DNA from 2 places in the Methylorubrum extorquens genome. Region 2 is predicted to be linked to the other one. Evidence: predicted binding sites of a transcription regulator. Region 2 holds the regulator's gene; the other holds the start of a gene.
The links. Region 2 encodes HrcA, which represses chaperone genes, less so after heat shock. Its sites were predicted from a motif close to GTTAGCACTCNCNNNNNGNGAGTGCTAAC; they were not measured.
Positions count from the first base shown of each region.

Region 1 (3,410 bases), 380 kb from region 2:
CCCGAGGCTGGGCGCCTCCGGCCATTGCATAGGATAAACCGTACCCGCTTTTCACGGGTAAGCGCCGTGCACCGGCACCGCGTCATGGGCAGTCCGCGCGCTCCACCAACGAAGAAGGGGCCGCCTTTCGGCGACCCCTCCCCCGTTCTGCGTCTGGGTGCGTGGACTTAGAAGTCCATGCCGCCCATGCCGCCGCCGCCCGGCATCGCCGGGGCGCCGCTGTCCTTCTTCGGCGCGTCGGCGACCATGGCTTCCGTGGTCACCAGCAGGCCGGCGACCGAGGCCGCGTCCTGAAGGGCGGTGCGCACGACCTTGGCCGGGTCGACGATGCCGGCCTGGATCATGTCGACGTACTCTTCGGTCTGGGCGTTGAAGCCGAAGGTCTCGCCGCCGTTGTCGGTGATCTTGCCGACGACGATCGAGCCCTCGACGCCCGCGTTGCTGGCGATCTGACGGATCGGGGCCTCGAGCGCCTTGAGGACGATCTTGATGCCGGCCTGGACGTCCGGGATCTCGGACTTCAGCTGGGCGACCGCCTTCTTGGCGAGCAGCAGCGCGACGCCGCCGCCCGGGACGATGCCCTCTTCCACCGCAGCGCGGGTGGCGTTGAGCGCGTCGTCCACGCGGTCCTTCTTCTCCTTGACCTCGACCTCGGTCGCGCCGCCGACGCGGATCACCGCGACGCCGCCCGCGAGCTTGGCCAGACGCTCCTGGAGCTTCTCACGGTCGTAGTCCGAGGTGGTCTCCTCGATCTGCGCCTTGATCTGGCCGACGCGGGCCTCGATGTCGGCCTTCTCGCCGAGACCGTCGATGATCGTGGTGGTCTCCTTCTCGATGCGGACGCGCTTGGCGCGGCCGAGCATCGGCAGGGCGACGTTCTCGAGCTTGATGCCGAGATCCTCGGAGATCGTCTGGCCCTTGGTGAGGATCGCGATGTCCTCGAGCATCGCCTTGCGGCGATCACCGAAGCCCGGAGCCTTCACGGCCGCGACCTTCAGGCCGCCGCGCAGCTTGTTCACGACGAGCGTGGCGAGCGCCTCACCCTCGATGTCCTCGGCGATGATGACGAGCGGCTTGCCGGTCTGCACCACGGCCTCGAGCACCGGCAGCATCGGCTGCAGCGACGAGAGCTTCTTCTCGTGGATGAGGATGTAGGGATCCTCGAGCTCGGCGACCATCTTCTCGGCGTTGGTCACGAAGTACGGCGAGAGGTAGCCGCGATCGAACTGCATGCCCTCGACGACGTCGAGTTCGGTCTCGGCGGTCTTGGCCTCCTCGACGGTGATGACGCCCTCGTTGCCCACCTTCTGCATGGCGTGGGCGATCATCTCGCCGATCTCCTTGTCGCCGTTGGCGGAGATCGTGCCGACCTGGGCGACCTCCTCAGAAGAGGCGACCTTCTTGGCGCGGGCGGTGATGTCCTTCACCGCGGCGGCCGTGGCGAGGTCGATGCCGCGCTTCAGGTCCATCGGGTTGATGCCGGCGGCGACGTACTTGGCGCCTTCGCGGACGATGGCCTGGGCCAGCACGGTCGCGGTGGTGGTGCCGTCACCAGCGATGTCGTTGGTCTTCGAGGCCACTTCGCGCACCATCTGTGCGCCCATGTTCTCGAAGCGGTCGGCGAGCTCGATCTCCTTGGCGACGGTGACGCCGTCCTTGGTGATGCGCGGCGCGCCGAAGCTCTTCTCGATCACGACGTTGCGGCCCTTGGGGCCGAGCGTCACCTTGACGGCATCCGCGAGGATGTCGACGCCGCGCAGCATCTTGTCGCGAGCATCGGCGGAGAAACGTACGTCTTTCGCTGCCATGTGAGTTTACCTCGAATGATGGAAGGGGCCCCGAAGCCGGCCGAGGGCGGTACCCTGGCGGCCTCCAAGGGCGGTGGAAGGATGCGCGCCTTAGAGGGCGACGACGCCCATGATGTCGGATTCCTTCATGATGAGGAGATCCTGGCCGTCGATCTTGACCTCGGTGCCGGACCACTTGCCGAACAGCACGCGGTCACCGACCTTCACGTCGAGGGCGTTGATGCGGCCCTGCTCGTCGCGAGCGCCGGGGCCGACGGCGACGATCTCGCCCTCTTGCGGCTTCTCCTTGGCGGTATCCGGGATGATGATGCCGCCTTTCGTCTTCTCTTCGCTTTCGATGCGACGGACGACGACGCGGTCGTGCAGCGGACGGAACTTCATGAGCTGCCCTCTTGCTTCGGAATGGCGGTTGGTCTTCATGCGGCCGGGACGACCGCGATCCACCTGATTGTTAGCACTCCAAGCAAGTGAGTGCTAACGACGCTGGCGAGATAGGCGCGTGGCGTTTTTGAGTCAAGGCGCAGCGTCTTTCCCGCTGCGGCGTTCTCGCACGAATTTCCCGTCCACTCCGGACGACACGGACGATCCTTCCCCATGATGAGCCTTCAAGGGGCAAACGGCGCGGTCGAGCACGGCGGCGCGGGGGGCGGCGCAAGCCTGCCCGATCACGCGGTGTGGATCGACCTGAACGATCCGACGGCCGAGGAGGCCGCGCAGGTCGAGCGCAAGACGGGCATCCGGGTGCCCTCGCGCGCGGCACTGAGCGAGGTCGAGTCGTCGAGCCGCCTGCGCCGCAACCGCGACGGCCTCTCCCTATCGACGCCGATGGTGACCTTCGACCGCTCGGATTTCAGCCTGAAGCCGCTAGGCTTCCTGCTCAACGCGGACCACCTCGTCACCGTGCGCTTCCATGACATGCGCGCCATCGCGGCGGTCCGGAAGCGTGTGGACGAGCGCGACGGCGACGGTAGCACCAGCACCCGCATGTTCCTGCTCGTGGTCGAGGAACTGGTCGACAACCTCGCCGACCTGCTGGAGGAGATGTCGGGCGACCTCGATACGCTCTCCACCCGAATCTTCGACTTCGATTCCAGTGCCCGGCCCGGCGCCCGCAAGGGTGACGCCACCGCGCCGAAGCGGCGCGACCTCGCCCTGCGCCGCCTGCTCCGTTCGGTAGGGCGCCACGGCAAGTCCCTGTCGAAGGTCCGTGCCAGCCTGCTCGGGCTCGCACGCATCACCGCCTTCGCCAAGGGCGAGTGCGGGCAGACCCTCGCGGAGGGCGACGCGCCGCGCTTCGACACGTTGGCGCAGGACATCGCCTCGCTGGACGAGTTCGAGACGCGGCTCTCCGAGACCGTCCAGTTCCTGCTCGACGCGACGCTTGGGCTCATCAACATCGAGCAGAACAACGCCTTCCGGGTTCTCACGGTCGTGTCCGTGGTCGGCGTTCCGCCGACCCTGGTGGCCTCGGTGTACGGCATGAACTTCAAGCACATGCCCGAACTCGATTGGGCCTACGGCTACCCCTACGGTCTGGTGCTGATCGTGATCTCGGCGATCGTGCCGCTGCTCTACTTCAAGGCCAAGGGCTGGCTCTAAAGT
Region 1 covers NZ_JALJXF010000001.1:899,019-902,428, reverse strand. The annotation lists gene groL (chaperonin GroEL) at 168-1,808, opposite strand; gene groES (co-chaperone GroES) at 1,899-2,189, opposite strand; gene J2W78_RS04330 (magnesium transporter CorA family protein) at 2,403-3,407, shown strand.
Region 1: groES (co-chaperone GroES) is a predicted target of HrcA. The motif match lies at 2,259-2,287, and genes of this name have one in related genera.

Region 2 (3,410 bases):
AACATCCAGAGGCTCGCCCAGCACCAGGGCGCCGAGCAGGATGGCTGTCATCGGGATCAGAAAGGTGACGAGCAGGAGATTGGTCGCCCCGGCCGTCGCCAGCAGGCGGAAGTAGAGCCAGTATGCGAGCGCGGTGGAAAGCACCGCGATTCCGAGCACCGCGCCCCATACGGCCACGCCTGGCATCGGCAGCGTCCACGGCCGGTCCACCAGCAACGCCACGGGCAGAAGCACGAGCGTGGATGCCGTCACCTGGCCGGTCGCGGTGGCGAGCGGCGGGATGCTCATGCGCTGGAAGCGCCGCCCGAAGACGCCGGCCAGGGCGTAGGATAGGGCTGCGCCGAGCACCGCGAGTTGCGCCAGGAGATGGCTCCCTTGGTCGGCGAACGCCCCGGCGCCGATCATCACGGCCACACCCAGGAGGCCGGTGAGCGCCCCCGCCATCCGGCTTCCGGTCATCCGCTCGTCGGACGTCAGCAGGTGGGCGACGACGACGGTGAAGAGCGGTGTCGTGGCGTTGAGGATGGCTGCGAGCCCCGAGGCGATCTGCGTCTGTCCCCAGACGATGAGGCAGAAGGGCACGACGTTGTTGAGGAGCCCCATCCGGAAGAAGGCAATCCAGACGTCGCGGCCGCGAGGCAGGCGGATGCCGGCCAGAGGCAGGGCGGCATTGAGGATCAGCGCGGCCAATCCGACGCGTAGGACGACGAGCGTCAGAGGCGGCAGCGCGGACAGTGCCACACCCGCGAAGAAGAACGATCCGCCCCAGAGCACGGACAATCCGAGCAGCATCGCCCATTCGAACGGGGACATGGTGCGGTTGACGACGGTTGGCATGGGCAAACTCCGGCAAGTCCGAGCCCTTGCCTACGGCTCCATCCGGACGCCGCGCTTCCCGCTTCCTGCTTTCGAATCCCCGGGCGCTGCCACGGGCGCGATGCTTCGGAACGGCCGGAGCAACGCCTACCGCGACCGGTCGAGCAGCCCCGAGACCACGCGGGCGGTGTAGTCCACCATCGGCACGATGCGGGAATAGTTGAGCCGCGTCGGGCCGATCACGCCGACGACACCGACGATCTTCTGCGCGCTGTCGCGGAAGGGGGCGGCGATCATTGAGGAGCCGGAGAGCGAAAACAGCTTGTTCTCCGAGCCGATGAAGATGCGCACGCCGTCGCCCTGCTCCGCCCGCGCCAGCAGCTCGATCACATCCTTCTGCGTCTCGAGGTCGTTGAACAGCAAGCGGATGCGCTCCAAGTCTTCGGCCGCGCGCAGGTCGTCCAGAAGGTTGGCCTGCCCCCGCACGATGAGCTGGCGCGCCTCGGACGGGCCGACCGTGGTGGCGAGCCCGGCATCGACCAATCGCTCGGTCAGAGTGTCGAGCTCCCGCTTCATCTCCGTGCGGCCGTTCTCGATATCGGCACGCAGGGTATCGAGGGTGCGGCCCCGCAGGCGGGCGTTGAGGAAGTTCGAGGCCTCCTGCAGCGCCCCCGCCGGCAGGCCCGGCGGAAGATCGACGAGGCGGTTCTCCACCGTTCCGTCGATCGAGACCAGAACCACGAGCGCGCGCTCGGCATCGAGCCGCACGAACTCCACATGCTTGAGCCCGGCATCGACCTTGGTGGTCAGCACAACGCCCGCCCCGCGGGAGATGCCCGACAGCAGCGAGGACGCCTCGGCCAGGGCCGAATCGAAGGTGTGACGCGAGGCTGCCGCCTGCATCTGCGCCTCGATGCGCGCCTTCTCGGCGAGATCGACATCGCCGATCTCCATCATCGCATCGACGAAGAAGCGCAGGCCCAGCTCCGTCGGCAGGCGCCCGGACGATGTGTGAGGTGCAAAGATCAGTCCGGAATGCTCCAGATCCGCCATCACGTTGCGGATCGAGGCCGGAGACAGGCTCATCGGCAGGATGCGCGCGAGATTGCGCGACCCTACCGGCTCGCCGGTGGTGACGTAGCTCTCGACGATCTGCCGGAAGATTTCTCGGGCACGCTCGTTGAGGGCGGCGAGCGCTTGGGGTTGCGGATTCACGATGGGCTGTAGAGCCTCGATCAAGGGAAGAGGAACCTGGCGCATGCAGGACCCTGACAAACGAGTGTGAGCGCTTGGGCGCCGCCGATCAATCCTATCGTGCCGCGACGCGACCGACGAAGGACGGACGGTGCCCAGCCGGCAAACGACACCCTGCACGAGTTCGGCCGGGAAATCATAGGGATCATTCTGCCTCCCCGAGTCGTTTGGTAAGCAGGGCGGCGGTTCGAACCGCGATCCGCGGCCCCCTCACCCGAGTAAAGATGGAGCCTCCGATAGTGCTGACTGGCGCACGAAAGACCATGGTCAAGGTCGCCGCACTGGCGATCGCGGTCACCGGCTTGAGCCTCGCTTCGGCGCCCCGCGCTGCGCAGGCTGCCCCGCTCCCGATCCAAACCGAGGCGACCGCGCCGACCGGTGAGATGATCGAGCAGGCGCAGTACCGCCGTGATCGCCGCCACTACCGCCGCCACATGCGTCACCGTGGCCATTGGCACCGCCATCACCGGTTCGGCGGCCCGCGCCATCATCACCACCGCCGTCACTGGAATCACCGCCGCTGGTGATCGGCCGGAAGGTCGTTTGAAGGGCCGCCGTCGCGAGACGGCGGCCTTTTTCATGCCGGAGGCTCTCCGAGCGAAAAGGGGCATGTCCATCGCTCGAAGCCGCCCGAGGGGCTTCATGGCGCAAGGCGCGCCGCGCGGAGCGGGCTTTTCGGGACTTCGGTCCTGAGACGCTTCGAGCGAAGCGAGAGCCTCGGCCCGCAGAGACGGGCGCCGGCAACTGAGGCTGGCAAGGAATCCAGGGCCATCGCCTTCAGGCGGATCGCCCTGGGACAAGCCGGGCGGCGGTTGCCGCCAGGGCTGGCAGCGCCTAAGAGCCCGGGCTTCGATTTTCGAAACGGGAGCTTACCAAGCCATGCGGCCCTCGAAGCGCGCGGCGGACGCGATGCGCGACGTCACGCTGGAGCGGGCGGTCGCCCGCTACGCGGAAGGCTCCTGCCTCGTCACCTTCGGCAACACCCGTGTGCTCTGCACCGCCTCGCTGGAAGAGCGCGGCCCGCCGTGGCTGCGCGGTTCCGGCAAGGGCTGGGTCACCGCCGAGTATGCGATGCTGCCGCGTGCCACCCACGAGCGCACCCGCCGCGAGGTCAATTCCGGCAAGCCGTCGGGCCGCACGCAGGAAATCCAGCGGTTGATCGGCCGCTCCCTGCGCGCCGTCACCAACCTGCCGGCGCTCGGCGAGCGACAGATCACCGTCGATTGCGACGTGATCCAGGCCGACGGCGGCACCCGTACCGCCTCGATCACCGGTGCCTGGGTGGCCCTGCACGATTGCTTTGCCTGGATGCGCGCCCGCTCGATCATCTCGGTCGATCC
Region 2 covers NZ_JALJXF010000001.1:519,231-522,640, reverse strand. The annotation lists gene J2W78_RS02560 (DMT family transporter) at 1-837, opposite strand, end outside; gene hrcA (heat-inducible transcriptional repressor HrcA) at 964-2,076, opposite strand; gene J2W78_RS02550 (hypothetical protein) at 2,295-2,597, shown strand; gene rph (ribonuclease PH) at 2,950-3,410, shown strand, end outside.